2 regions of the Streptomyces sp. NPDC127097 genome follow, and region 1 is predicted to be linked to the other one. Evidence: predicted binding sites of a transcription regulator. Region 1 holds the regulator's gene; the other holds the start of a gene.

The links. The regulator HrcA, encoded in region 1, represses chaperone genes, less so after heat shock. The targets are predictions, from matches to a motif close to TTNGCACTCNGNNNNNCNGAGTGCNAA.
Region 2: the regulator HrcA is predicted to act here: its motif matches at 1,701-1,727, upstream of groES (co-chaperone GroES).

Annotation. Positions count from the first base shown of each region.
Region 1 is NZ_JBHXFI010000016.1:35,919-47,258, reverse strand. Features, by position in the region: gene ACFWJW_RS15015 (16S rRNA (uracil(1498)-N(3))-methyltransferase) at 1-36, opposite strand, end outside; gene ACFWJW_RS15010 (nitronate monooxygenase) at 33-1,121, opposite strand; gene dnaJ (molecular chaperone DnaJ) at 1,218-2,354, opposite strand; gene hrcA (heat-inducible transcriptional repressor HrcA) at 2,355-3,371, opposite strand; gene ACFWJW_RS14995 (MBL fold metallo-hydrolase) at 3,566-4,300, shown strand; gene ACFWJW_RS14990 (DUF3097 domain-containing protein) at 4,447-5,280, shown strand; gene ACFWJW_RS14985 (Uma2 family endonuclease) at 5,258-5,827, opposite strand; gene hemW (radical SAM family heme chaperone HemW) at 5,936-7,168, opposite strand; gene ACFWJW_RS14975 (SpoIIE family protein phosphatase) at 7,221-9,338, opposite strand; gene ACFWJW_RS14970 (AMP-dependent synthetase/ligase) at 9,690-11,340, opposite strand, start outside.
Region 2 is NZ_JBHXFI010000104.1:1,462-13,302, reverse strand. Features, by position in the region: gene ACFWJW_RS37155 (FtsW/RodA/SpoVE family cell cycle protein) at 1-1,320, opposite strand, end outside; gene groES (co-chaperone GroES) at 1,874-2,182, shown strand; gene groL (chaperonin GroEL) at 2,318-3,940, shown strand; gene ACFWJW_RS37140 (hydroxyacid dehydrogenase) at 4,098-5,156, opposite strand; gene ACFWJW_RS37135 (SDR family NAD(P)-dependent oxidoreductase) at 5,375-6,148, opposite strand; gene ACFWJW_RS37130 (MOSC domain-containing protein) at 6,283-6,948, opposite strand; gene ACFWJW_RS37125 (LysR family transcriptional regulator) at 7,104-8,015, shown strand; gene ACFWJW_RS37120 (WhiB family transcriptional regulator) at 8,085-8,417, opposite strand; gene ACFWJW_RS37115 (response regulator transcription factor) at 8,798-9,409, shown strand; gene ACFWJW_RS37110 (sigma-70 family RNA polymerase sigma factor) at 9,693-10,268, shown strand; gene guaB (IMP dehydrogenase) at 10,408-11,841, shown strand, end outside.

The sequences.
Region 1 (11,340 bases):
CGCGAGCGACTCGACGAGGAAGACGGGCGCGGTCATGAGGCGGTTCCGTTGGCGGTGCGCTGCAACGCGGCGCGCGCGGCGTCCAGTTCGGCCGCCAGCACCTCCACCAGCTGCCGGGCGGGCAGCTCCCGCGCCAGCCGGTGCCCCTGCCCGGCCCACAGGTTCATGGCCTGGGCGTCGCCCGCCTTGGCGGCGGCCTTGCGCACGGTGGAGGTGAGGTAGTGGACGGCCGGGTAGGCGGCCGGGGCGTACGGGCCGTGCTCGCGCAGGAAGCGGTTGACCAGCCCGCGGGCCGGCCGTCCGGAGAACGCCCGGGTCAACTCCGTATGCGTGAACAGGGGGTTGGTCAGCGCCTGCTTGTGCAGCGGGTTGGCGCCCGACTCGGGGGTGGCGAGGAAGGCGGTGCCCAGCTGCGCCATGGTCGCCCCGGCGGCCAGCACGGCCGCGATCTGCGACCCGCGCATCAGCCCGCCCGCGGCGATCATCGGAATCTGCACGGCTTCCCGGACCTGCCCGAGCGCCGCCAGCAGCCCCAGCCCCGCGCCGGTCCCGTCCGCGTGCGGATCGTCCCGGTGGGTGCCCTGGTGGCCGCCGGCCTCCACGCCCTGCACACACACCGCGTCCGCACCCGACCACTGCGCGGCCTGTGCCTCGGCGGCGGTGGTGACCGTGACAATGGTGTACGTACCGACCTTGGCGAACGCATCGAGGACGGCGCGCGAGGGGCAGCCGAAGGTGAAGGACACCACCGGCACCGGGTCCTCGCGCAGTATCGCGAGCTTGGCCTCGTAGCCGTCGTCGATGGGCCCGTCGGTGTCGCCGAGTTCGGTCTCGTACCAGGTGGCCTCGCCGGCGAGCTGTTCGCGGTAGACCTCGACCACGGAGCCGTCGGCCAGGGAGGGCTGCGGCATGAAGAGGTTGACGCCGAAGGGCCGGTCGGTCAGCGACCGCAGCTGTTTGATCTCCTGGTACATCCCGTCGGCGGTTTTGTAGCCGGCGGCGAGGAAGCCGAGACCGCCGGCCGCACAGACGGCGGCGGCCAGCTCGGGTCCGGAGCCGCCTCCCGCCATCGGGGCCTGCACGATCGGGTAGCGGCAGAGATCGGTCGGTGCGGTGGGCATGAGCACATCGTGTCACGCCCACCGCCTCGCCCCGAACGGGGGCGGTGGCTGCCACGCGGGCCCGGGGAAGCTCCGCGGACCCTGGGCCGACCTGGGCTATCGCCCGTTGAACGCGTCCTTCAGCCGCGAGAACAGCCCCTGCTGCCCCGGCTGGAACTGCCCCGTGGGCCGCTCCTCACCGCGGAGCTTGGCCAGCCGCCGCAGCGCCTCCTCCTGCTCGGGGTCGAGCTTGGTGGGCGTCTGCACCTCGACATGGACGATGAGGTCGCCGCGGCCACCGCCGCGCAGATGGGTCACCCCGCGCTGGTGCAGCGGGATCGACTGGCCGGACTGGGTACCGGGCCGGACATCGATCTCCTCGACCCCGTCGAGCGTCTCCAGCGGGCACTTCGTGCCCAGCGCCGCCGCCGTCATCGGGATGGTGACCGTGCAGTGCAGATCGTCGCCGCGCCGCTGGAAGACCGGGTGCGGCAGCTCGTGGATCTCCACATAGAGATCACCGGCGGGGCCGCCGCCGGGGCCGACCTCGCCCTCGCCCGCGAGCTGGATGCGGGTGCCGTTGTCGACACCGGCCGGGATCTTGACGGTCAGGGTGCGGCGGGAGCGGATCCGCCCGTCGCCCGCGCACTCGTGGCACGGCGTCGGGACGACGGTGCCGAAGCCCTGGCACTGCGGGCACGGCCGCGAGGTCATGACCTGGCCCAGGAACGACCGGGTGACCTGCGAGACCTCACCGCGGCCGCGGCACATGTCACAGGTCTGCGCCGAGGTGCCCGGCGCCGCGCCCTCGCCGCTGCACGTCGTACAGACGACGGCGGTGTCGACCTGGATGTCCTTGGTCGTGCCGAAGGCCGCTTCGGTCAGCTCGACATCGAGCCGGATCATGGCGTCCTGGCCGCGGCGGGTGCGCGAGCGCGGCCCGCGCTGCGACGCGGTGCCGAAGAACGCGTCCATGATGTCGGAGAAGTTGCCGAAGCCCGCGCCGAAGCCGCCCGCGCCCTGGCCGCCGCCCGCCTGCGAGAGGGGGTCCCCGCCGAGGTCGTAGACCTGCTTCTTCTGCGGGTCCGAGAGCACCTCGTAAGCGGCGTTGATCTCCTTGAACCGCTCCTGGGTCTTCGGATCCGGGTTCACGTCCGGGTGCAGCTCACGCGCCAGCCGGCGGAAGGCTTTCTTGATCTGGTCCTGCGAGGCGTCGCGTCCGATACCGAGGACCGAGTAGTAATCCGTGGCCACTTACGACTCCGCGAGGATTTGTCCGACGTAACGTGCCACTGCGCGTACCGCTCCCATCGTTCCGGGGTAGTCCATGCGGGTCGGTCCGACCACGCCGAGTTTGGCGACTGCCTCGTCGCCCGAACCGTAGCCGACCGTGACGACCGATGTGGACGCCAGGCCCTCGTGGGCATTCTCATGCCCGATGCGTACGGTCATGCCCGAGTCCTTGGCCTCACCGAGAAGCTTGAGCATCACCACATGCTCCTCAAGGGCTTCCAGCACCGGCCGGATGGTCAGGGGAAAATCGTGCCCGAAGCGCGTGAGATTGGCGGTGCCGCCGATCATCAGCCGCTCTTCGGTCTCCTCCACCAGAGTTTCCAGCAACACCGACAGCACTGTCGAGACCGTGCTGCGGTCGTCCTGCTCGAAGGACTCGGGGAGATCCTGCACCAACTGCGGCACATCCGCGAACCGGCGCCCCACGACCCGGCTGTTGAGCCGGGCCCGCAGGTCCGCCAGGGAGGTTTCGCCGAACGGCGCCTGGCAGTCGATCAACCGCTGCTCGACCCGCCCGGTGTCCGTGATCAGCACCAGCATCAGCCGGGCCGGGGCCAGGGCCAGCAGCTCGACGTGCCGGACCGTGGACCGGGTCAGGGACGGGTACTGGACGACCGCGACCTGCCGGGTCAGCTGCGCCAGCAGCCGGACCGTGCGGCCCACCACGTCGTCGAGGTCGACGGCGCCGTCCAGGAAGTTCTGGATCGCCCGCCGCTCCGGGCTGGACAGCGGCTTCACACCGGCCAGCTTGTCGACGAACAGGCGGTAGCCCTTGTCGGTCGGGATGCGCCCGGCGCTCGTGTGCGGCTGGGCGATGAAACCCTCGTCCTCCAGGGCGGCCATGTCGTTGCGGATGGTGGCCGGCGAGACGCCGAGCTGATGGCGTTCGGTCAGGGCCTTGGAGCCGACCGGCTCCTCCGTCCCGACATAGTCCTGGACGATGGCGCGCAGCACTTCGAGCCTGCGTTCACTGAGCATCCCGCGCACCTCCAGCCCGGCCGTCCGCCGTCTCGACTCTCCTGGCACTCACACGGGCCGAGTGCCAGACCTTGAGCCAGTGTACGGCCGAGTAGCACGGACTCGGCAAGGGCGGCCGCACACAGCACCCGCCCGGTGACCGTGTTCGGTCGATCTGTCGGGCAACGCTATCGCGATGGCGCTAGCGTCTCGGTATGCACACGTCTTGGGAAGAGGCCGGTTGGGAACAGCTCGGTGACGGTGTCGCCAGACGCCGGATGCCGGGCTGGGACGAGACGATCGGCGTGATCGCGGGGACCACCGGCGTCATGATCGTCGACACCGGCGCGACCCTGCGCGACGGTGCGGATCTGCGGCGTGCGATCCGCGGTGTGCTGGGCCGGAACGTGACGCATGTCGCGCTCACCCACCCGCATTTCGATCATGTCCTGGGCACCGCCGCCTTCGCGGGCGTCCAGGTCTTCGGCGCGGCCGGGCTGGGCGAGCTGCTGCGCCGCGGCAAGGACGAGCTGCGGCACGACGCGATACGGCACGGTGTCGACCGCGAGGCGGCCGCCGAGGCCGCCGATCTGCTGGTCGCCCCGCACCACCACGTCCACGACCAGCTGACCGTCGAGCTCGGCGACCGGCAGGTGCTGCTCGCCAATGTCGGCCCCGGTCACACGGCGCACGATCTGGCGGTGCTGGTACCGGGCCGGGGCGGGTCCCCCGAGATCGTCTTCTGCGGCGATCTGGTCGAGGAGTCCGGCGAGCCCCAGGCGGGCCCGGACGCGCTGCCGCAGCGGTGGCCCGGCGCACTGGACCGGCTGCTGGCCCTCGGCGGCGAGGACGCACGGTACGTGCCCGGCCACGGCGCCGTGGTGGACGCCGGTTTCGTCCGCGCCCAGCGTGCCGCCCTCGCCGCCCGCTTCGGCGTCGCTCCCTCCTGACCCGTCCGCCGACCTCACGAGACAGGCCCCCATGCAGAGCAAGCGCTACAGCCCCGACCTCACCCCGCCGTGACTGCATCCTCCGGGGGCGACCCCCGGACCCCCGGCCGAAACACCGACCACCCGCAGAGAACAGGCCCCACTCGATGCAGAACAGGCACTACAGCCCCGACCTCACCCCGCCGTGGAAGAAGCAGCGCCCCGCGCCCGAGGTCCCCGCGGAACCCGATCTGGTCGTCGAGGAGGTCACCTCGGGCTTCTGCGGCGCGGTGATCCGCTGCGAGAAGACGGCGCAGGGCCCCACCGTCACCCTGGAGGACCGCTTCGGCAAGCACCGCGTCTTTCCCATGGAGCCACGCGGCTTCCTCCTGGAGGGCAAGGTGGTCACGCTGGTACGCCCCCAGGGCGCGCCGGCGCCGAGCGGTCCGGCACGCACGGCATCGGGCTCCCTCGCCGTCCCCGGCGCCCGCGCACGGGTCGCCCGCGCCGGGCGCATTTATGTGGAGGGCCGGCACGACGCCGAGCTGGTGGAGCGGGTGTGGGGCGACGACCTGCGCATCGAGGGCGTCGTCGTGGAGTACCTGGAGGGCGTCGACGACCTGCCCGCCATCGTCCGCGGCTTCTCCCCCGGCCCGGACGCCCGCCTCGGCGTCCTCGTCGACCATCTCGTCCCCGGCTCGAAGGAGTCCCGGATCGCGGCCGGGGTGACCGGTGATCATGCGCTGGTGGTGGGCCACCCGTACATCGACATCTGGGAGGCGGTGAAACCGTCCTCGGTCGGTATCCCGGCCTGGCCCGCCGTCCCGCACGGCCAGGACTGGAAGACGGGCGTCTGCCGGGCACTGGGCTGGCCGGAGAACACCGGCGCCGCCTGGCAGCGGATCCTCTCCTGCGTACGCTCCTACAAGGACCTGGAGCCGGCGCTGCTGGGGCGGGTGGAGGAGCTGATCGACTTCGTCACGGGCGGCGGTGGGGCCTGACGTTGGGGAGGGTCCCGAAGTCGGTGGTGTCCAGCTCGGTGCCGAGCGGCTCCAGCGGCACGGGGACGCCGAACTCGGTGATCCGCTGCACCGTGTAGTCGGCCTCCTCACCGGCGCCGACGGGCTCGGAGAGCAGGACGCAGCGGGCGTCGTACGGGTCAATGATCAAGTACCCGGGGACACCCCCGGCGGCGTAGAGGGAGCGCTTCAGGCCGTAGTCGCGGTCCGCGCTGCGCAGGGAGACCACCTCGAGCAACAGCGTCACGTCCGAAGCGGGCACGAGCCATCCGGAGCGCCCGCATCGTCCGCGCTCCATCACCACCAGGTCGGGCTGCGGCTTGCTGGCCTCCCCCGGGAACGCGAGGTGCTGTGTCGCGAATCCGCGCCAGCGGTCGCGCGGAATCTGGCCGAGCACCTCGCTGACGATCCTGTTGTGGACGATATCCGTCCCGCCGCTCAGCAGGATTTCCCGGCGCAGGAGCTCCGCCCGGAGACCCTCCGGAGGCTCGAACTCCGCGAAGTACTCCTCGATATGCTGATCGCGCACTGTGGCCAACCACCCAACTACCCTTGCCTGCTGACGAATTGCCCGCAGCCTAGGGACGGCGTTGCCCGGTGGGCGGGGTCTCTGGGGTGAGATCCCTCGGCCGGGTGATCAGTCCACCAGATCCCGCACCACCGCGTCCGCCAGCAGCCGCCCCCGGAGCGTCAGCACCGCCCGGCCGGCCTCGTACGGACCGGGCTCCAGCAGGCCGTCCGCCAGCGCTCGCGCCGCCGCCCGCGCCCCCGCCGGGGCGAGGATGTCCAGGGGGCAGCCGTCCGCGAGGCGCAGTTCCAGGAGGATGCGTTCGACGCGGCGGTCCTCGGCGGAGAGGAGCTCGCGGCCGGCGCCCGGGGAGCGGCCCTCGGTGAGGGCCTGGGCGTAGGCGCCGGGGTGTTTGACGTTCCACCAGCGGACGCCGCCGACGTGGCTGTGGGCGCCGGGGCCGGCGCCCCACCAGTCGGCGCCGGTCCAGTAGAGCTCGTTGTGGCGGCAGCGGGCGGCGTCGGTGGTGGCCCAGTTGGAGACCTCGTACCAGGTGAAACCGGCCGCGGCGAGGCGTTCGTCGGTGATCAGGTAGCGGTCGGCGTGGACGTCGTCGTCGGTCATCGGGACCTCGCCGCGGCGGATCCGGCGGGCCAGCTGGGTGCCCTCCTCGACGATCAGGGCGTAGGCGGAGACATGGTCGGGGCCGGCGCCGATCGCGGCGTCGAGGGAGGCGCGCCAGTCGTCGTCGGTCTCGCCCGGGGTGCCGTAGATCAGATCGAGGTTGACGTGGTCGAAACCGGCGGCGCGGGCCTCGGCGACGCATGCCTCGGGGCGGCCCGGGGTGTGCGTCCGGTCGAGGATCTTCAGGACGTGCTGCCGGGCGCTCTGCATGCCGAAGGAGACCCGGTTGAAGCCGCCCGCGCGCAGTGCGTCGAGGTAGCGGGGGTCGACGGACTCCGGGTTGGCCTCGGTGGTGATCTCCGCGCCGGGCGCCAGGCCGAATTCCTCGCGGATCGCGGCCAGCATCCGGCCGAGGTCGGCGGCGGGCAGCAGGGTCGGGGTACCGCCGCCGACGAAGACCGTCTCGACCGGGCGCGGGTCGTCGCCCAGCACCTTGCGGGCCAGCCGGATCTCGTCCACGACGGTGTCGGCGTAGTTGTCCCGGGAGGCCAGGGCGCCGCCGGAGCCGCGCAGCTCACTCGCGGTGTAGGTGTTGAAGTCGCAGTAGCCGCAGCGGGTCGCGCAGTACGGCACATGCAGATAGAAGCCGAGGGGGCGCCCGGCGGCCCCGGCCGCGTCATGACCGGGCAGCGCCCCGTCCTCGGGCATCGGCTCACCATCAGGCAGTGCGGAAGGCATGGGATCCATTGTCCGTCATGGCGGGGCGGTGCCCGTCCGGCGCCGCTGTGCCTCAGGACACCCCGGGCCCCGACGCCTGGAGGACCAGCAGGGCCAGGTCGTCGTCGGGCGGGGTGGGGCCGAAGGCGTGGACGGTGCGGCGGATGTGGTCGGCGAGGGCGGTGGCGCCCAGGCCGGCGCCCGCGGCGAGGGCGGTGGCCAGGCCGTCCTCGTCGTCGAAGAGCCGCCGCCCCGAGCGCCGCTCGGTCACCCCGTCGGTGACGCACAGAAGCGTTTCCCCGGGGCAGAGGTCGAACGATTCGCTGACGTACGCCGCGTCCTCGACCACCCCCAGCAGCATCTGCGGCGCCGCGACGACCCGGACGGCGCCGTCCGTGCCCAGCACCAGCGGCAGCGGGTGGCCGGCGCTGGCGAGGGTGCAGCGGGCGCCGCCGGAGCCGCCGGGGTAGGGGACGATCTCGCCGTAGAGCAGGGACAGGAAGCGGGCCTGTTCGCCCTCCTCGCGGATCTCGACCGGCGCCTCCGCCCCGGCACCGGCCGCCGCCACCGCCGCCGCGACCGCCGCGACCGAGTCGGCGGCCTCCCGGGCCATGGTCTTGTTGAGCCGGTCGAGCACCGCCGCGACCCCGAAGCCGTCCCGGGCCAGCAGCCGCAGCACCGGCCGGGCCAGCCCGGTCACCGCGGCCGCCTCCGGGCCGCTGCCGCAGACGTCGCCGAGCGCGAAGCACCAGCGGCCGTCGCCGGCGTCGAAGAGGTCCCAGAAGTCGCCGCCCGCCCAGGCGCCCTCGCGCGGTTCGTAGACCACCGCCGACTCCACCCCGGGTACCCGCGCCCGCCCCCGGGGCAGCAGCCGGCGCTGAAGGACCTGGCTGATGCGTTCCTGGCGGCTGTAGGCGCGGGCGGTGGCGACCGCGCGGGCGACCCGGCGGCACAGGTCCTCGATCAGCGCGACCACCTCGTCGGGGAAGTGCGGCAGCCCGCCCCGGCCGAGGAGCAGGGTGCCGAGCCGCCGGCCGCCGGCGACCAGGGGGCAGGCCAGTGCGGCGCCGCCGGGGCCGTAGCCGCCCGGTTCGTAGGGCCAGGGCCAGGGCACGACGCCCGGTGCGCCGCCGGACGCGCCGCCGCCCGGAAGTTCCGGCGGCTGCTTCTCCAGCGCCGTGCGCAGCGCGTCGATCCGGCTCTCGCTGGTGTGCCAGACGCCGGCGAGCCGCTGCTCGTCACCGGCCTGGGCGATCCCCCGGCCGGGTGCGCCGCCGTCGCCGTCGTACAGCCACACCGCACACCACTCGGCGAGCCGGGGCACGATCAACTGGGCGGCGAGGGCGGCGACTTGGTCGGCGTCGAGCTGACCGGAGAGCAGATCGGACGCCTCGGCGAGGAAGGAGAGGGCGCCGTTGTCGGCCCGGCCGCTGCCGGGTTCCGGGCGGGCGGCGCGGCGCGGGGCCGGGGCGAGGAGCTCGGCGGCCCGCAGCTCGCGCTGGAGCAGCTGGTTGTCGAGGACGATCTCCGGCTCGGGCCGGCCGGCGCCGTCCGCGGCCCCCACGGGCAGCCGGAACCAGACGGTCTTCATGGCCCGGCGGTAGGTGACACCCCAGGATTCGGCGACCGCGCTGATCAGCTGGAGCCCGTGCCCGCCGTTCTCGGACGCGGCGCTCTCCGCACGGGCGCGGACCGGCTGGGTGGGGTGGTGGTCGGAGACCTCGATGAGGATGCCGGGGCCGCAGGCGTCGTCGGCGCCGGCTCCCGGGGCGGCCGCCGCTTCCCGGTGCGCCGTCTCGTACGGCTCCCGGTCGCGGCCCCGGTACGGCTCCGTGTCCGCGTCCCGCCCGGCCGCCGGGTCCAGCCGGCAGCGCAGTTCGACGGTGGTGCCCGCGTGCACGACCGCGTTCGTCACCAACTCGCTGACCAGCAGCTCCGCTGCGTCGGCGAGCCGGCCGGTCAGGCCCTCCGCACCGGTCAGCCGCCGGCCGGTCCAGTCGGCGAAGGTGGCCCGGACGAAGCGCCGGGCGGCGGCAGCGGCCCGCGGATCACCGGGCAGGCTGGCCCGGCGGGAACGGGCCGCGGGACCGTCGGCGGCCCCGGCCGCGGGTCCGCCGGCGAACCCGTCCGTCCTCGTCGTGCGCGCCGCCGTGACGTCGTCGTCCCGTGGAGACGAAGTTGTCGTCCTCATTGAGCAACTCCCGCCCAGCTCCGCTACGGCGCCGGATGCGCCACCGACAGAGTGACAGAACGAGCGCAGCCATAAGCACTGAGTCACAGAAGTGGGTGGTCGCAGCCATCAATTCGGCTGACGTACCGCGGGAGTTGGCCGACGGGGCCGGAGTCGCGGGCACGGCGGGACGGGCGGACGCACCGGTACGGCGGGACGGGGCGGGCCCACCGGTACGGGGCGGAGCCAACCGGCCCATCGGCACGGGGCGGAGCCGACCGGCCCGGCGGTACGAGTCGAGGCGGGAACCGACCGGCCCGTCCCGTACCGCCGTCCCGGATCGCCGTTGCCCGGATCGCCGTCCCGTACGGGCTACGCCTCGCGCGCCCCCGTGTACATGTCGTCGAGCAGGTCCTTGAACGTCCGCTCCACCACGGGCCGCTTGATCTTGAGGCTCGGGGTCACCTCGCCGTGCTCGATGTCCAGGTCACGCGGCAGCAGCCGGAACTTGCGGATCTGCTGCCAGCGCTGGAGCCCCTCGTTGACCCGCTCGACATAGCCGTCGATCAGCTCCCGGACCTGGTCGGTGGCGACGACCTCGGCGTAGCTCTTGCCGCCCAGGCCGTGCTCCGCCGCCCAGGTCAGGATGGTCGGCTCGTCGAGGGCGATCAGCGCGGTGCAGAAGTTCCGGTTGGCGCCGTGCACCAGCACATTGGAGACGAACGGACAGACCGCCTTGAACTGGCCCTCCACCTCGGCCGGCGCGATGTACTTGCCGCCCGAGGTCTTGATCAGGTCCTTCTTGCGGTCGGTGATCCGCAGATAGCCGTCCGGGGAGAGCTCGCCGATGTCGCCGGTGTGGAACCAGCCGTCCTCCTCCAGGACCTCGGCGGTCTTGTCCGGCAGGCCGTGGTAGCCCTGCATGATGCCGGGGCCGCGCAGCAGGATCTCGCCGTCCTCGGCGATCCGCACCTCGGTGCCGGGCAGCGGCTTGCCGACCGTTCCGGTGCGGTACGCCTCGCCGGGGTTGACGAAGCTGGCGGCGCTGGACTCCGTCAGGCCGTAGCCCTCCAGGATGTGGATACCGGCGCCGGAGAAGAAGTAGCCGATCTCCGGCGAGAGCGCGGCCGATCCGGAGACCGCGGCGCGCAGCCGGCCGCCGAACGCCTCGCGCAGCTTGGTGTAGACGAGGGCGTCGGCGATCTTGTGCTTGGCGCCGAGCCCGAACGGCACCGAGGCGCTGCCGGTGCGGCGGAAGTTGTCCTGCGAGACCTTGGCGTACTCGCGGGCCACCTCGGCCGCCCACTGGAAGATCTTGTACTTGGCGCCGCCGCCCGCGCGAGCCTTGGCCGCGACCCCGTTGTAGACCTTCTCGAAGATCCGCGGCACGGCCGCCATGTATGTGGGCCGGACCACCGGCAGATTGTCGATGATCTTGTCGACCCGGCCGTCCACGGCGATCACCTGGCCGGTCGCGATCTGCCCGGCGGTGAGCACCTTGCCGAAGACATGCGCCAGCGGCAGCCAGAGGTACTGCACATCGTCCTCATGGACCAGGCCCGTCGACTGGATCGCGCGGGCCATGTACGACCAGCAGTCGTGCGGCAGCCGGACGCCCTTGGGACGGCCGGTGGTCCCGGAGGTGTAGATGAGCGTCGCCAGCTGGTCGGCCCGCAGCGCGCCCACCCGCTCCTTGACGCACTCCGGGTGCTCCTCCAGATAGGCGGTGCCGCGCTTCTCCAGCTCGGCGAGGGTGAGCACCCAGCCCTCCGGATCGCCCTCGGCGGGCTCCGCGCCCGTCTCGTCGATGACGACGACATGCGCCAGCTCGGGCAGTTCTGCCCGCCGCTCACGGGCCTTGGCGAGCTGACCGGCGTCCTCCGCGATCAGCACCCGGCTCCCGGAGTCGGACAGGATGTACGCGGTCTCCTCGGCGTTGGTGCTGGGGTAGACCGTGGTGGTGGCGGCGCCGGAGCAGAGCACTCCGAGGTCGGCGAGGATCCACTCGACGCGGGTGTTCGAG
Region 2 (11,841 bases), on a different contig from region 1:
GCTGATCCGCAACAGCAAGGCCACCATGACCCAATTGGCGACCAACGAGGAGCCCCCCTTGGCGAGGAAGGGGAGGGCCTTGCCCGTGAGGGGGATGAGGCCGGTGACGCCGCCGGCGACGACGAAGACCTGGAGGAGGAGCGCGCCGGAGAGGCCGACCGCGAGGAGTTTGCCGAAGGGGTCGCGGGCGCTCAGGCCGACCCGGAGGCCGCGCTGGGCCAGGAGTACGTAGAGCATGATCACGGCCATCACTCCGGCCAGGCCCAGCTCCTCGCCGACGGTGGTGAGGATGAAGTCGCTGTTGCCGGCGAAGCCGATCTGCTCGGGGTGGCCCTGGCCGAGGCCGCTGCCGCTGATGCCGCCGCTGCCGAAGCTGAACAGGGCCTGGGCGAGCTGGTCGGACATGTGCTCCGCCTGACCCGCCTTGGTGAACGCGCGCATCGGGTCGAGCCAGGCGGTGACCCGGCCGTGGACATGTGGTTCGAGGGAGCCGACCACGGCCGCGCCGGCCGTGGCCATCAGCAGGCCGCAGACCACCCAACTGGTGCGGTCGGTGGCCATGTAGAGCATGATCACGAAGACGCCGAAGAAGATCAGCGAGGTGCCCAGGTCCCGTTCGAAGATCAGCACCAGCAGGCTGACCGCCCAGATCGTGAAGATCGGCGCGAGCTGCCGTCCCGGGGGGAGCTGGATGCCCATGACGCGGCGGCCGGCCAGTGCCAGGGCGTCGCGGTTGACGGTGAGATAGCCCGCGAAGAACACCGAGATCATGATCTTCACGAACTCACCGGGCTGCAACGACAGCGGCCCCAGCAGGATCCAGCGCTTGGCGCCGTACATATCGGCGCCGAAGAAGGCCGGGGCCATCAGCAGCACCAGCGCGATCACCATCGTCAGATAGATGTAGCGCTGGAGGATGCGGTGATCGCGCAGCACCAGCAGGATGGCGAGGCAGACCACCACCCCGATCACCGTCCACAGCAGCTGGCCGTTGGCCGCCTGGGCCGTCTTGAGCCGGGGCGTCTGGGCGTAGGTGAGGTCCAGGCGGTGCAGCAGCACCAGGCCGATCCCGGTCAGCAGGGTGGCCAGCGGCAGGATCAGCGGATCGGCGCGGGGCGCGTAGCGGCGCAGGACCAGATGCGGGACCAGCGTCATGAACAGCATGCTGACGGTGAAGAGGGCCAGTCCGGCGGGGAGCCGGCCGTTCATCGACAGGCCGGTGTAGGTGTAGCCGAAGACCGTGATCAGGACGACGAGGGCGAGCAGCCGGGCCTCGGTTCTCCGACGGTCCGGGGCCTGGGCGAGCGCGGCGAACGTCATGGTGCGCTCGACATCCCTCTCCGGCACCCGGGCCTTCCGGGGAACTCTGGTCGGTGCACGCACGGCTATTCCTCCGCCATCTCGTCGAGGCCGCCGGCCGGCCGGGTGCGGGCCCGGTTCGTCGGCCAGGCAATCGAGGAAGTAGACGAGGCAGCCGAGGGCGTGGTTGCGAGGGAAGGGGAAGGCATGTCCGATTTGGCGGGAAGCTGCCTGCCTCGTCACCCGCCCCGCCCCCGCTGTAGATGACCATGATCGCCGAAGGCGGGCGAGCCGGGGAAACGGGGCCGCGTACGGCCGGGAAAGCGGGGCTACGTACGGCCGGGAAAGCGGGGCCGCGTACGGCTGGTCAACCGGCGTCGCGGGAAGAGCTCCCCGCCGCGCTGGCACTCCGCTTGACCGAGTGCTAACCGCGTCATAGTCTCGGCGTTGGCACTCTCCAGTGGGGAGTGCCAGACACAGCGACGGGCAGGTCCGGCACCCGCGACGACGGATCCACCTGGTCGCCACCTCAGACAGTTAACCCCGTGAGATCTCCGAAGGGGGAGGTCGGATCGTGACGACCACCAGCTCCAAGGTTGCCATCAAGCCGCTTGAGGACCGCATCGTGGTCCAGCCGCTCGACGCCGAGCAGACCACGGCGTCGGGCCTGGTCATTCCGGACACCGCCAAGGAGAAGCCCCAGGAGGGCGTCGTCCTGGCCGTGGGCCCGGGCCGGGTCGAGGACGGCAAGCGCGTCGAGCTCGACGTGAAGGTCGGCGACGTCGTGCTCTACAGCAAGTACGGCGGCACCGAGGTGAAGTACAACAACGAGGACTACCTCGTTCTCTCGGCTCGCGACGTTCTCGCGATCGTCGAGAAGTAAGTCACCCAGTTTTGCCGTGATCTGCGCCCCTGGTTCCCGCGTCTAATCAACCCGGGGCAGGGGCGCAGTTCGTTTGAGCGACAGCGGTCCCCACGTCGTGGCCGAGGATCGCAATGAGAGGACTTGAAGCAACCCATGGCGAAGATCCTGAAGTTCGACGAGGACGCCCGTCGCGCCCTTGAGCGCGGCGTCAACAAGCTTGCCGACACCGTCAAGGTGACCATCGGCCCCAAGGGCCGCAACGTCGTCATCGACAAGAAGTTCGGCGCGCCGACCATCACCAACGACGGTGTCACCATCGCCCGTGAGGTCGAGGTCGACGACCCGTACGAGAACCTGGGCGCCCAGCTCGTCAAGGAGGTGGCGACCAAGACCAACGACATCGCGGGTGACGGCACCACCACCGCCACCGTGCTGGCCCAGGCGCTGGTCCGCGAGGGTCTGCGCAACGTCGCCGCCGGCGCCTCCCCCGCCGCCCTGAAGAAGGGCATCGACGCCGCCGTCAAGGCCGTCTCCGACGAGCTTCTCTCCACCGCCCGTCCGATCGACGACAAGTCCGACATCGCCGCCGTGGCCGGTCTGTCCGCGCAGGACAAGCAGGTCGGCGAGCTCATCGCCGAGGCGATGGACAAGGTCGGCAAGGACGGTGTGATCACCGTCGAGGAGTCCAACACCTTCGGTCTGGAGCTGGACTTCACCGAGGGCATGGCCTTCGACAAGGGCTACCTCTCGCCGTACATGGTCACCGACCAGGAGCGGATGGAGGCCGTCCTCGAGGACCCGTACATCCTGATCCACCAGGGCAAGATCTCCTCGATCCAGGACCTGCTGCCGCTGCTGGAGAAGGTCATCCAGGCCGGTGCCTCCAAGCCGCTGCTGATCATCGCCGAGGACGTCGAGGGCGAGGCCCTGTCGACCCTGGTCGTGAACAAGATCCGTGGCACCTTCAACGCCGTGGCCGTCAAGGCCCCCGGCTTCGGTGACCGCCGCAAGGCGATGCTCGGCGACATGGCCACCCTCACCGGTGCCACCGTCATCGCCGAGGAGGTCGGCCTCAAGCTCGACCAGGCCGGTCTGGACGTGCTCGGCACCGCCCGCCGGGTGACCGTCACCAAGGACGACACCACCATCGTCGACGGTGGCGGCAAGGCCGAGGACGTCACCGGTCGCGTGGCCCAGATCAAGGCCGAGATCGAGACCACCGACTCGGACTGGGACCGCGAGAAGCTCCAGGAGCGCCTCGCCAAGCTCGCCGGTGGCGTCTGCGTCATCCGCGTGGGTGCGGCCACCGAGGTCGAGCTCAAGGAGAAGAAGCACCGTCTGGAGGACGCCATCTCCGCGACCCGCGCCGCGGTCGAGGAGGGCATCGTCTCCGGTGGTGGCTCCGCGCTGGTCCACGCCGGCAAGGTGCTGGAGGGCTCCCTCGGCAAGGAGGGCGACGAGGCCACCGGTGTCGCCGTCGTCCGCCGCGCCGTCGTCGAGCCGCTGCGCTGGATCGCGGAGAACGCCGGCCTCGAGGGCTACGTCATCACCGCGAAGGTCGCCGAGCAGGACAAGGGCAACGGCTTCAACGCCGCCACCGGCGAGTACGGCGACCTGGTCAAGGCCGGCGTCATCGACCCGGTCAAGGTCACCCGCTCCGCCCTGGAGAACGCCGCGTCGATCGCCTCGCTGCTGCTGACGACCGAGACCCTGGTCGTCGAGAAGCCCGCCGAGGAGGAGCCGGAGGCCGGTCACGGTCACGGCCACGCGCACTGACGCCCGTCGTCGCGCACTGACGTGAGCCGTCACCTCGGCTGACGTCGGGCTGCTTCACCCGAGACCCGGTTCCCGCTTGGCGGGGGCCGGGTCTTCGGGTTTCCGGCGCGCGGGCGGGGCCCTGCCGGGCGCCGACTCCCCGCCGGCCGGGCCCGGTTCACGCCGAGTGGTGCAGCTCCTCCCGCCGTACGGGCGCGAGGAACGGGCGGCCCCGGCCGTAGCGTTCGAGTTCGTCGAGGGCGTGGTCGGCCAGGCGGTGGAGCTCGGTGCCCAGCGAGCCCGCCACATGCGGGGTCAGCAGCACGTTCGGCAGGTCGTACAACGGCGAACCGGGGCGCGGGAGTTCGGGTTCGGTGACGTCGAGGACCGCGTGCAGCCGGCCGGTGACCAGTTCGGGGAGCAGGGCCGCCTGGTCGACCAGTGAGCCGCGGGCGGTGTTGATCAGGGTCGCGCCGTCCGGCATCAGGGCCAGCTGCCGGGCGCCGAGCAGATGGCGGGTGGCGGGCAGCTGCGGGGCGTGCACGGTGACGAGGTCGCTGTCGGCGCAGAGCGCGTCGAGCGGCACCGGGGCCGCGCCGAGCCGGGTGGCCTCGGCGGCGTCCACATACGGGTCGTACAGCAGGACGCGCAGGTCGAACGGGCGCAGCAGCTCGATGACCCGGCGGCCGATGCGGGAGGCGCCGATGACGCCGACGGTGCGGCGGTAGTTGCCGGCCCCGGCGAGTTCGTCCGGCCAGTCGTGGGGCGCGCGCAGACCGCGGTAGCGGTGGGCGGCGTGCAGCACGCGCTTGTTGGCGAAGAGGATCGCGGCGAGGGTGAATTCGGCGACCGGGAGGGCGTTGGCGGCGGCGGCCGAACTGACGGCGATACCGCGGTCCCAGCAGGCGTCGGTGAGGTGGTGCTTGACCGATCCGGCGGCGTGCACGACGGCCCGCAGCCGGGGGGCCGCGGCCAGCACCCGTTCGGTGAGCGGTGGCGCGCCCCAGCAGGTGAGCAGCACCTCGGCGCCGGCGAGGGCGGCGGCGACCTCGGGGGTGGGGTCGGCCAGATCGTGGGCGACCAGGTGCGGGTCCGTACGGGCCAGGGCCGCGAGCCGGGTGTGGTGACGGGCGCCGAGGAGCCGGCCGGCGACGCCCGGCCCCATCGACAGCAGTACGCCGGGCCGGACCGGTGGCGTTTCCGCAGGTCCCGGGGGACTGTCAGAGGTGGGGTGCATAGTGCTGAACGGACCTCCTTCGCGGTCGCCCGCCGTCGCGCCCCGCTCGTCCCGCGTCGCGCGTCGCCGGCCGGTTCGCGTCGCTGTGCGTCCTGTGCCGTTCCGCGGGGGGCGGACCCGTGGGTGCACCGTCCTCGCGCCCCACCGCCCCGCCCCGCGCGCCACGGCCATGGCACCACCCCGGCGCCGCCCTCGGCAACGGGCCGGCTGACCCGGCGTCAGCGGGGCCCGTATTTACGGCCGGTACGGGACGTCAGTCCCCCCAGCACGCCACGGGGCGCCAGCTTCACCGCGCCCATGAGCGCCTTGTACCGCGGATCCGGAATGGACAGCGACTTCCCCCGCGTCAGGTCCTTCATCGCGGCGTCGACGAGCTTGTCCGCGTCCAGCCACATCCACCCGGGGATGTTCTCCGTCCCCATCCCGGCCCGCTCGTGGAACTCGGTCCGTACGAACCCCGGGCACAGCGCCATCAACCGCACGCCGCTGCCCGCCAGATCGCGCGCCGCCCCCTGGGTGAACTGCACGACCCACGCCTTGCTCGCGCCGTAGGTGCCCCGCGGGACGAACGCCGCCACCGACGCCACATTGACCACCGCGCCGCGCCGCCGGTCCCGCATCCCGCGCACCCCGGCCGTGGTCAGCCGCAGCACCGCCTCGCAGTGCACCTTGAGCATCGTCAGCTCATCGGCCATCGAGACCTCGAGGTACTCGCCCTTGTTGCCGAAACCGGCGTTGTTCACCAGCAGGTCCACCGGGTGCTTGGTGTCCGAGAGCCGGGCCTCGACGGCTGCGATGCCCTCCTCGGTGGCGAGATCGGCGCTCAGCACCTCCGCCTCGATGCCGTGCCGGTCGTGCAACTCGGTGGCCTGCTCGCGCAGTCGCTTCTCGTCGCGGGCCACCAGCACCACGCTGTGGCCGTCACTCGCGAGCCGCCGGGCGAACGCCGCCCCGATGCCCGCCGTCGCTCCCGTGATCAATGCAGTCGTCATACGGGCACGCTATCCGCCCCGGGCACGCCGCCCGAGCCCCAACCCCCGGTGGCGCGGCCGCCCCACGGCCCACCGGAGGCAGATCCTCCGCCGCCCCGCTCCGGGCCCCACCGCCCCGCGCCCGGCGGGCCCGTTCAACCCGCCGCCCGCTCCGCGTACTTCCGCGCCTTCCGCCGTGCCTCCTCCGGCAGCGCCGCCCCCGCCTCCAGCAGCCGCGGCAGCAGCTCCCGCCGGGTCGTCAGGGCCCGGAACACCATCCCGATCGTCACCTCGTGATCCGGCCGGTGCGCCACCTCGACGGCGTCCCCGGCGCGGATCTCGCCCGGCTCGATCACCCGCAGATACGCACCGGGCACCGCGGCCTGGGTGAACCGTCGCAGCCAGCCCCGCTCGCCGAGCCACCCCTGGAACGTGCGGCAGGGGATCCGCGGACCGCTCACCTCCAACAGCAGCCGCGGACCCACCCGCCAGCGCTCGCCGATGAGGGCACCGGTGACCTCGACGCCCGACGTGGTGAGGTTCTCGCCGAACGCCCCGTTGGCCAGCTCGCGGCGCAGCTCCCGCTGCCAGTCGTCCAGATCCTCCCGGGCATAGGCGTACACCGCCTGGTCGTCGCCGCCGTGATGGCGCAGGTCGACCACCGCGTCACCGGCCAGCCCGCTGCCGCCGACGCCCTTGGGTCCGGGGGCGGCCACCGCCACCGGGCCGTCCACGGGCCGCTTGTCGATGCCCGTACCGCCCTCGGCGTCGGTGTGCCGGGACGGGGTGGGCCGCCCCAGATTCACGCTCAGCAGCTTCATACGGTGCTCCGTTGCTCGGTCGTGCGACGCGCTCCGGGACCGGCTCCGTGGACGTCGTCCCAGCTCGTGCGCGCCATCGCTCACGCTAGCCGTGTTCCCCAAAAGCCATGACGCAATTTTTCCCGATCGATCCAAGCGGCGCTTATGCTCGAAACATGATCGAGGCCCGTCACCTCCGTGTGCTGCGCGCCGTCGCCAGGACCGGCTCGTTCTCGGCCGCCGCGCGCGAACTGGGCTGCACCCAGCCGGCCGTCAGCCAGCAGATGAAGGCGCTGGAACAGTCCGCCGGCACCCCGCTGCTGGTCCGCGCGGGCCGCGAGATGCGGCTGACCCAGGCGGGTGAGGCGCTCGTCCGGCACGCCGTCGGCATCCTGGCCGGGCTCACCGCCGCCGAGGAGGAGATCGCCGCCATCGCGGGCCTGCGCGCAGGGCGGGTGCGGCTGGTGTCGTTCCCCTCCGGCAGCTCGACGCTGGTGCCGACGGCCCTGGCGACGATGCGCGCCGCGCATCCGGGCACCCGGGTCTCGCTGGTCGAGGCCGAGCCGCCGCGCTCGATCGAGATGCTGCGCAACGGTGACTGCGAGATCGCGCTGGCCTTCCGCTACCCCGAGGTGCGCGGCGCGGACCCGGCGGCCGGTGCGGAGTGGGACGACCTGGTGGTGCGCCCGATCCTGGCGGACCGGCTGGTCGGGCTGGTGCCGGCCGGCCACCGGCTGGCGAAGGCGGGCGTCGCGCGCTTCGCCGAGCTGGCCGACGAACCGTGGATCGCGGGCTGTCCCCGCTGCCGCAGGCATCTCGTGGAGGTCTGTGAGAGCGCGGGCTTCACCCCGCGGATCGACTTCGCGACGGACGACTATCCGGCGGTCATCGGCCTGGTCGGGGCCGGTCTGGGAGTCGCCGCGCTGCCGGAGCTCACCCTCGCGTCGGTGCGTCCCAAGGGGGCCACGGCGGTCCGTCTGGAGCCTGCCGTGCATCGCGAGATCGTCGCGCTCACCCTGCCGGATCTGGCACAGGTCCCCGCCGTCGAGGCCACGCTCGACAAGCTGGTGGACGCCGCGGGGCGCTGACGGCACGGGGCCTTTGGACCCGGCCGCCGTGCAGGAACGTTTCTTCAGGAGCGGTCCGCTCCCGGGGTGTCAGGCGCCGGAGGCGCCCGGGTGGCCGGTCATGGAAGAGGCGGGGACCAGCCGGTGCCGGGCCCGGCCCATGAGTTCCTCGCGCTCGTCCTCCGTCAGTCCGCCCCACACCCCGTAGGGCTCACGGACGGCCAGTGCATGCGCCGCGCACTCGGCCCGTACCGGGCAGCGCATGCAGACCTCCTTCGCCGATGTCTCACGCGCGCTGCGGGCCGCTCCGCGCTCACCTTCGGGATGGAAGAACAGCGAGCTGTCCACGCCACGGCAGGCGGCCAGCAGCTGCCAGTCCCAGAGGTCCGCGTTCGGGCCCGGGAGGCGGGAGAAATCTGCCATTGCTTGTCCCCTCGAAGCGATGCTGATTCGGGCTCGGTGCTCACGACGGTACATCTACTGTCGAAGTAGATGTAAATATGACTCATTGCGAATCTAGTCATAGTCGCCACGAAAATGGAAGAAAGAGAGCCAAATAGGGCATAGGGTGCACGCGCGGATGCCGGTCGCCCCTTGAGTCGTCTGCGTATCCGGCTCCTCACGGAGCGTGCTGAACTCGGTCGCCGAAGCCGTAACTCTTTCGAGTGACCGTCGTTGAGAGTGCGGAGGCGGTTGGCAGAGGTAGACCCCGGGCAAATGTCCGAGGGCCGTCAATCGCTCAGGTGACGATACGTACCAGCCTGGAGGCTCAAGGTGACGCGCATCAGCTGCGGAGGGCGGTCATGACATCCGTCCTCGTCTGCGACGACTCCCCGCTTGCCCGAGAGGCGCTCCGTCGGGCGGTTGCGACCGTGCCCGGCGTCGAGCGCGTGACGACCGCGGCCAACGGCGAGGAAGTCCTCCGCCGCTGGGGTGCGGATCGTTCGGATCTGATTTTGATGGACGTACGGATGCCCGGTCTCGGCGGTGTCGAGACCGTGCGCCGGCTGCTGTCCGCGGATCCGGGCGCCCGGATCATCATGCTCACGGTGGCCGAGGATCTGGACGGGGTCGCGCTCGCGGTCGCCGCCGGTGCCCGCGGCTATCTGCACAAGGACGCCTCGCGCGCCGAGCTGCGGGCGACGGTGACCCAGGCGCTCGCGGATCCGACGTGGCGGCTCGCCCCGCGCCGGCTGCGGTCCGCCGAGATGGGGGCCGCGCCGACGCTCACCGCGCGCGAGATCCAGGTGCTGGAGGGCATGAGTCACGGCCGCTCCAACGCCGAGATCGGCCGTGAGCTGTTCCTCTCGGAGGACACGGTCAAGACCCACGCCCGGCGCCTCTTCAAGAAACTCGGCGCCTCGGACCGGGCGCATGCGGTGGCCCTGGGCTTCCGCTGGGGACTGGTCCGCTAAGGCGTTGTGACGTGCAGCGATGCGGGGGAGTGAAGGTCCCCGCCCGCCGTGTGGCGGGCGGGGCGGCAGAGCGCCCCGCGACCGTCGGCGTACGACGGCGGTCCGATTCGCCGCGCGGTGCCGCATCCTTGGGAGTATGGAGTTCCTCGGGGACGGGCCGGTCGGGCACGAGGGGAGGGCGCAGGACATGACATCAGCCGGCGCACCTGCCGCTCATAACGCTTCAGTGCACAAGTGCGGACCTGATGCCGCGGATCGCGCGGCGCCAAGGCACCATGGTCCGATGCGCGATGACGGGAAGCAGGAAATCGGCGATCTCGTCGCACGCGCCGTAGAGGGGGACCAGCGGGCCACCCACGATCTTCTGGCCCATGTGCACCCCCTCGCCCTGCGCTACTGCCGTACCCGGCTGTCGCGGCTGCCGGGTGACGCCCGGCACTTCGTCGAGGATCTGGCGCAGGAAGTATGTGTCGCGGTGCTCTGCGCGCTGCCGCGCTACCGCGACACCGGCAAGCCTTTCGAAGCCTTCGTCTTCGCGATCGCCGGCCACAAGGTCGCCGATCTCCAGCGGGCCGCCATGCGGCATCCGGGCAGCACGGCCGTGCCGTCCGACGAGATGCCCGAGCAGCCGGACGACTCCCTCGGCCCCGAGGAGCGGGCGCTGCTGAGCAGCGACGCCGAGTGGGCCAAGAAGCTGCTGGCGAATCTCCCGGAGAACCAGCGTGAGCTGGTGCTGCTGCGGGTCGCCGTCGGGCTGACGGCCGAGGAGACCGGACAGATGCTGGGGATGTCTCCCGGTGCGGTGCGGGTGGCCCAGCACCGTGCGCTGAGCAGGCTGCGGGCGCTGGCCGAGCAGTAGCGGTTCCCGGTCGAACACGGCCGGATGTCACCGTAGAAAAGCACAAGTGACGAGGCCCTCATCGCTCGTGGAATGGGCCACCCCATTAGGCCGTTAGCATGGGAGTCCGCGCTGAGGCAAGAGCATTGGGGAAGGTGTCATGAGTGACAACGTCGACGGTATGCCCGCCAAATTCGCCATGCTCGGGCTGACATACGACGACGTGCTGCTGCTGCCGGGTGCGTCGGAGGTGCTGCCGAACGCGGTGAGCACCGCGTCCCGGGTCTCGCGCAACGTCACGGTGAACATCCCGCTGCTGTCCGCGGCGATGGACAAGGTCACCGAGGCGCGGATGGCCATCGCGATGGCGCGGCAGGGCGGCGCGGGCGTGCTCCACCGCAATCTGTCCATCGAGGACCAGGCCAACCAGGTCGACCTGGTCAAGCGCTCCGAGTCCGGCATGGTCACCGACCCGATCACGGTCCGCCCGGACGCCTCGCTCGCCGATGCCGACGCGCTGTGTGCCAAGTTCCGCATCAGCGGGGTGCCGGTGACGGACGCCGCGGGCAAGCTGCTGGGCATCGTGACCAACCGCGACATGGCCTTCGAGATGGACCGCAGCCGTCAGGTCCGCGAGGTCATGACGCCGATGCCGCTGGTCACCGGCAAGGTCGGCATCTCCGGCGAGGACGCCATCGAGCTGCTGCGCCGCCACAAGATCGAGAAGCTGCCGCTGGTCGACGACGCGGGTGTGCTCAAGGGCCTGATCACCGTCAAGGACTTCGTCAAGGCGGAGAAGTACCCGAACGCCGCCAAGGACGCCGAGGGCCGGCTGGTCGTCGGTGCCGCGGTGGGCGTCGGCGGCGAGGCGTACGAGCGGGCGCAGGCGCTGGTCGAGGCCGGTGCCGACTTCCTCGTCATCGACAGCGCGCACGGCCACAGCCGCGGCATCCTCGACATGATCGCCAAGGTCAAGTCCAACATCAGCGTCGATGTCGTCGGCGGCAATGTCGCCACCCGCGACGGCGCCCAGGCGCTGATCGACGCGGGCGCCGACGGCATCAAGGTCGGTGTCGGCCCCGGCTCCATCTGCACCACCCGCGTCGTCGCCGGTGTCGGCGTACCGCAGGTCACCGCGATCTACGAGGCCGCGCAGGCCGCGAACGCCGCGGGCGTGCCGCTGATCGGTGACGGCGGGCTCCAGTTCTCCGGTGACATCGCCAAGGCCATCGCGGCCGGTGCGGACACGGTCATGCTGGGCTCGCTGCTGGCCGGCTGCGAGGAGTCGCCCGGCGAGATGGTCTTCATCAACGGCAAGCAGTTCAAGTCGTACCGCGGCATGGGTTCGCTGGGCGCGATGCAGTCCCGCGGCCAGGCCCGCTCCTTCTCCAAGGACCGCTACTTCCAGGACAACGTGCTCTCCGAGGACAAGCTGGTCCCCGAGGGCATCGAGGGGCAGGTGCCCTACCGCGGCCCGCTCGCCTCGGTCGCCCACCAGCTGATCGGTGGTCTGCGCGCCTCCATGGGCTACGTCGGCTCCGCCGACATCCCCGAGCTCAAGGAGAAGGGCCGCTTCGTCCGGATCACCGCGGCG